DNA from 2 places in the Streptomyces sp. NPDC005808 genome. Region 2 is predicted to be linked to the other one. Evidence: predicted binding sites of a transcription regulator. Region 2 holds the regulator's gene; the other holds the start of a gene.
The links. The regulator HrcA, encoded in region 2, represses chaperone genes, less so after heat shock. The targets are predictions, from matches to a motif close to TTNGCACTCNGNNNNNCNGAGTGCNAA.

Region 1 (3,167 bases), on a different contig from region 2:
GCCGGAGGCTGACCGTCACCCGCCATCACGCACGGTGATCAACATTACCTTGGGTAATGGCGATCACCGAGAGTTCATTGAATTGCCCCCTCCGTGAGAGAAGCGGAGGGGGCAATTCTGTATGGTTGAGCGCGGTACAGTTGGGGAAGCTGCTTCGCTTTCGAGTCGGTTTTATGCCGGGCGCATATGAGTCCTTGCCCGATGCCCGACAAGAAGCGGCCAAAGTGCCCCGCCTTTTTGAGCCGATTACGGCATTTACGGGGCCCGACTTGCCCTGAATCTTTGCGAATTCTACGCATATTCCCGATCGGTCGCGCTCAGAATTCTCGTCCGATTGACCTGTTGCAGAGGGCAGTTGGACAGATACATTCAGCCGCGGTCGACGCGTTCCGGCGCACACCCCCAATCATTGGGGAGTGAGGTCTGACCCGGGCCCGCGAAGTGCGGTCCTGTGCAAGGGCCAGTAATAGGGGAGTTAGGCATGGCTCAGGGCACCGTCAAGTGGTTCAACGCGGAGAAGGGGTACGGCTTCATCGCGGTCGACGGTGGTGCGGATGTATTCGTCCACTACAGCGCGATTCAGATGGACGGCTACCGCACCCTTGAAGAGGGCCAGCGGGTCGAGTTCGAGATCTCGCAGGGCCAGAAAGGGCCGCAGGCGGACATGGTCCGGCTGGCGACCGGCTGAAGCACGCGCCGACTGATTGTTCTGTTCGACGTGACGAAGGGCCCGCACCTCCACCAGGGGTGCGGGCCCTTCGGTCTGCCCCGCTGCCCGCACCAGGTTCGGGCCTTCGGTCTGCCCCGCTGCCCGCACCAGCTGCGGGCCCTCGCTCTGCCCGCTGCCCGCACCAGGGTTCAAGCCCTCGGTCTGCCCGCTGCCGATCGGTCCCTCGGGCTGTGTTCGCGCCGTGCGCGCCCCCTGCTTCACCTGGGGATCTTCCCGAGCCGCTTGCACTCGGTAGGGGCGAGTGCTAATCATTGGCGTTAGCACTCTGCAGGTGAGAGTGACAACGAGGACCGGGTCAGTGAGGCCCGCAGGCCAGGTGGGGCAAGGAACCGCATGGCAGGCAGGCCGTCCGTCGCGGGCGCGGGCGCGGTCCGGAGCAATCCACCCCAGTCCGGGAGGACCACTTCACATGGCCAAGATCATCGCGTTCAACGAGGAGGCGCGGCGCGGTCTCGAGCGCGGGATGAACCAGCTCGCCGACGCCGTCAAGGTGACCCTTGGTCCCAAGGGCCGCAACGTCGTCCTCGAGAAGAAGTGGGGCGCCCCCACGATCACCAACGATGGTGTTTCCATCGCCAAGGAGATCGAGCTCGAGGACCCGTACGAGAAGATCGGCGCCGAGCTGGTCAAGGAAGTCGCCAAGAAGACGGACGACGTCGCCGGCGACGGTACGACCACCGCGACCGTTCTGGCGCAGGCGCTGGTCCGCGAGGGCCTGCGCAACGTAGCCGCGGGTGCCAACCCGATGGCCCTCAAGCGTGGTATCGAGAAGGCCGTCGAGGCCGTCTCCGGTGCCCTGCTCGAGCAGGCCAAGGATGTCGAGACCAAGGAGCAGATCGCTTCCACGGCCTCCATCTCCGCCGCCGACACCCAGATCGGCGAGCTCATCGCCGAGGCGATGGACAAGGTCGGCAAGGAAGGCGTCATCACCGTCGAGGAGTCCCAGACCTTCGGTCTGGAGCTGGAACTCACCGAGGGTATGCGCTTCGACAAGGGCTACATCTCGGCGTACTTCGCCACCGACATGGAGCGTATGGAGGCCGTCCTCGACGACCCCTACATCCTGATCGCCAACTCGAAGATCGCCAACGTCAAGGACCTGCTCCCGCTCCTGGAGAAGGTCATGCAGTCGGGCAAGCCGCTGCTGATCATCGCCGAGGACGTCGAGGGCGAGGCTCTGTCGACGCTGGTCGTCAACAAGATCCGTGGCACCTTCAAGTCCGTCGCCGTCAAGGCTCCGGGCTTCGGTGACCGCCGCAAGGCCATGCTCGGCGACATCGCCATCCTCACGGGCGGCGAGGTCATCTCCGAGGAGGTCGGCCTCAAGCTGGAGAACGCGGGTGTCGACCTGCTGGGCCGTGCCCGCAAGGTCGTCATCACCAAGGACGAGACGACGATCGTCGACGGCTCCGGCTCTGCCGACCAGGTCGCCGGCCGGGTCAACCAGATCCGCGCCGAGATCGAGAACTCCGACTCGGACTACGACCGCGAGAAGCTCCAGGAGCGCCTGGCGAAGCTCGCGGGCGGCGTGGCCGTCATCAAGGCCGGTGCCGCCACCGAGGTCGAGCTCAAGGAGCGCAAGCACCGCATCGAGGACGCCGTTCGCAACGCGAAGGCGGCCGTCGAGGAGGGCATCGTCGCCGGTGGTGGCGTGGCCCTCATCCAGGCCTCCTCGGTCTTCGAGAAGCTGGAGCTCACGGGTGACGAGGCGACCGGCGCCAACGCCGTGCGGCTCGCCCTGGAGGCCCCGCTCAAGCAGATCGCCATCAACGGTGGTCTCGAGGGTGGCGTCATCGTCGAGAAGGTGCGCAACCTGCCCGTCGGCCACGGCCTGAACGCCGCGACCGGTGAGTACGTCGACATGATCGCCGAAGGCATCATCGACCCGGCGAAGGTCACGCGCTCTGCCCTGCAGAACGCCGCCTCCATCGCCGCGCTGTTCCTCACCACCGAGGCCGTCATCGCCGACAAGCCGGAGAAGGCCGCTGCCGGCGGCGCTCCGGGCGGCATGCCGGGCGGTGACATGGACTTCTGATCGACCTCGGGGCCTCGGCTCCCGGTTGATCACCGTCCTTCGTACCGAGGGCGGCACCCCTTCTTCCAGGGGGTGCCGCCCTCGGGCGTTTGCGGGGTCGGGCCGATGCGGGTCCGGACTCGTGTGCTGGATCACGCGGTGGGTGTGCGGGGGCCGGAATGCGGTGACGGGCGAGGCGGTTGACGCTGCTGACGGAGATCAATGCGCGTGCACATATCCACCACATATACCTATGCACGCGCATCCCGCCCTTCTGCCCGACATCCGACCGACCTCTTTCCCCCAGGAGCCCTCACGTGACAACCGCCCCCTCCCGCGCGGCCCAGATCCTGGCCCGCCCCGTCTCCCTCAACGGCCTGACCGTCCCGAACCGGATCGTCATGGCGCCGATGACCCGCCAGT
Region 2 (3,167 bases):
ACGGTCTCGGGCCCCGACGGCGATCCCGGGACCAGGACCGCCAGGTCGTGGGCGGTGTGGCCGGGGCCGACGTTCGCGAGCAGGACCTGGGTGCCGCCGCCCAGGTCCAGGGTCCACTCGCCGGACACCTGGTGCCGGGGGCGGACCAGTAGATCGGCGGCCTCGGCTGCCTCCAGCGGGTCCAGGCCGTTGCGTACGGCGTCCGCGCGCAGTTCCTCACGGCCGTGCGCGAGGACCGTGTCCAGGCCGACCGCCGCGAACACCTCGACCCCGGCGAAGGCGGCCGCGCCGAAAACGTGGTCGAAGTGGGCGTGGGTCAGCGCGAGGTGCGTCACCCGGCGGTCGCTACCGGGTAGCCCCCCGATCCCGGGAGTCGGCCGCGTGCCCTTGTCGGTCGCGTCGAGCAGTCGTCGTGCCTCGGCACGCAACTGCGCGCCCTCCCGCAGGCTCGATCCCGCGTCGATCATCAGGGCGGCCCCCGCGCCGACCACGAGCCCGACCGTGCAGTCCCAGCCCGGCAGCCGCCGCCGTCCGACCCGCGGCGCCACCCTCTCCCACCCCGCCTCTTCCCATGTCACGTTCATGGGCAGACGCTAACGGCGAGCACACTGTCGGCACGACCGCGCGGGGCCCGCCCTTGCCGCGGGCGTACCTCCCCGCCGTACACTGACCGGGGAACGCTGGCACTCGCACGCGCTGAGTGCCAGGGGGAGAGTCCGGGGCGAGTCCGGGAGACCACGGCGACGACATCTGGAGGTGTGCGCGATGCTCAGCGAACGCAGGCTCGAAGTGCTGCGCGCCATCGTCCAGGACTACGTGGGGACGGAGGAGCCGGTCGGTTCCAAGGCCCTCACCGAGCGGCACCGGCTCGGGGTCTCGCCGGCGACGGTCCGCAACGACATGGCCGCCCTGGAGGACGAGGGGTACATCGCCCAGCCGCACACCAGCGCCGGGCGCATCCCCACCGACAAGGGCTACCGGCTCTTCGTCGACAAGCTCGCCGGCGTCAAGCCGATGACCGCGCCCGAGCGGCGGGCCATCCAGAACTTCCTGGACGGCGCCGTCGATCTCGACGATGTGGTGGGGCGGACGGTGCGGCTCCTCGCGCAGCTCACGCGGCAGGTCGCCGTCGTGCAGTACCCGTCCCTCACGCGGTCGACCGTGCGGCACGTCGAGCTGCTGTCGCTGGCTCCGGCCCGCGTCATGCTCGTCCTGATCACGGACACCGGCCGGGTCGAGCAGCGTCTGATCGACTGCCCGGCACCGTTCGGGGAGACGTCGCTCGCGGATCTGCGTGCGCGGCTCAACAGCCGGGTCGCGGGGCGTCGTTTTTCGGACGTTCCGCAACTGGTGCAGGACCTGCCCGACGCCTTCGAGGCGGAGGACCGCGGCACGGTCACGACGGTGCTCTCCACCCTGCTGGAGGCGCTCGTCGAGCAGACCGAGGAGCGGCTGATGATCGGCGGCACCGCCAACCTCACCCGCTTCGGACATGACTTCCCTCTCACCATCCGGCCCGTACTCGAAGCGCTGGAGGAGCAGGTCGTGCTCCTCAAGTTGCTTGGTGAGGCCGGGGATTCGGGCATGACCGTACGGATCGGTCACGAGAACGCCTATGAGGGACTCAACTCCACGTCCGTCGTCTCCGTCGGCTACGGTTCGGGCGACGAAGCAGTAGCGAAACTCGGCGTGGTCGGACCGACCCGCATGGATTACCCCGGCACGATGGGAGCGGTACGAGCGGTGGCACGGTACGTCGGACAGATCCTGGCGGAGTCCTAAGTGGCCACGGACTACTACGCCGTACTCGGCGTGCGCCGCGACGCGTCCCAGGACGAGATCAAGAAGGCGTTCAGGCGGCTCGCGCGCGAGCTGCACCCGGACGTCAATCCTGATCCGAAGACGCAGGAGCGGTTCAAGGAGATCAACGCCGCGTACGAGGTGTTGTCGGACCCGCAGAAGAAGCAGGTCTACGACCTCGGCGGCGACCCGCTGTCCCAGGCGGGCGGCGCGGGCGGCGCCGGTGGCTTCGGTGCCGGCGGCTTCGGGAACTTCTCGGACATCATGGACGCCTTCTTCGGTACGGCGTCACAGCGTGGCCCCCGGTCGCGTACGCGCCGTGGCCAGGACGCCATGATCCGGCTGGAGATCGAGCTCGACGAGGCGGCCTTCGGCACCACGAAGGACATCCAGGTCGACACGGCCGTCGTGTGCGGCACCTGCAACGGTGAGGGCGCGGCGCCGGGGACCTCGGCGCAGACCTGTGACATGTGCCGCGGTCGCGGTGAGGTGTCGCAGGTCACGCGGTCCTTCCTCGGCCAGGTCATGACCTCGCGGCCCTGCCCGCAGTGCCAGGGCTTCGGGACCGTCGTCCCGACGCCGTGTCCGGAGTGCGCGGGCGACGGCCGCGTGCGGTCGCGTCGCACGCTGACCGTCAAGATCCCGGCCGGTGTCGACAACGGCACCCGGATCCAGCTCGCGGGCGAGGGCGAGGTCGGCCCCGGTGGCGGCCCCGCCGGCGATCTGTACGTCGAGATCCACGAGCTCCCGCACTCCACCTTCCAGCGGCGCGGTGACGACCTGCACTGCACGGTCACCATCCCGATGACCGCGGCGGCCCTCGGCACGAAGGTGCCGCTGGAGACGCTCGACGGCATGGAGGAGATCGACATCCGCCCGGGCACGCAGTCCGGGCAGTCGGTCCCGCTGCACGGGCGCGGTATCACGCACCTGCGGGGCGGCGGCCGCGGTGACCTCATCGTGCACGTCGAGGTGATGACGCCCTCGAAGCTCGACGCCGAGCAGGAGCGTCTGCTGCGTGAGCTGGCCGTGCTGCGTGGCGAGGAGCGGCCCATCGGGCAGTTCCAGCCGGGACAGCAGGGGCTCTTCTCGCGGCTCAAGGACGCGTTCAACGGTCGCTGAGGACCGTCCGCCGGACCTCTGAAGTGGGCCTTCTCGCCCTGGCCCGGACCGGCCGTGGCGAGAGGGTGCGGGTGGCCTATGCCACGCGGATGACTCGATTCGGACTTGTTCGGAGGACGTGACAACATGCCGTCATGTCCTCCGCACTGACCGATCTCTTCCCACATCCGATCGTGCAGGCCCCCATGGCGGGCGGAGTATCCGTTCCGCATCTCGCGGCCGCCGTGTCCGAGGCCGGCGCGCTC

Region 1: groL (chaperonin GroEL) is a predicted target of HrcA. The motif match lies at 988-1,014, and genes of this name have one in related genera.

Annotation. Positions count from the first base shown of each region.
Region 1 is NZ_JBIAIK010000017.1:15,925-19,091, reverse strand. Features, by position in the region: gene ACFYPC_RS30510 (MoaD/ThiS family protein) at 1-12, shown strand, start outside; gene ACFYPC_RS30505 (cold-shock protein) at 482-688, shown strand; gene groL (chaperonin GroEL) at 1,140-2,765, shown strand; gene ACFYPC_RS30495 (NADH:flavin oxidoreductase) at 3,062-3,167, shown strand, end outside.
Region 2 is NZ_JBIAIK010000003.1:147,216-150,382, forward strand. Features, by position in the region: gene ACFYPC_RS07635 (MBL fold metallo-hydrolase) at 1-584, opposite strand, end outside; gene hrcA (heat-inducible transcriptional repressor HrcA) at 766-1,782, shown strand; gene dnaJ (molecular chaperone DnaJ) at 1,783-2,922, shown strand; gene ACFYPC_RS07650 (nitronate monooxygenase) at 3,057-3,167, shown strand, end outside.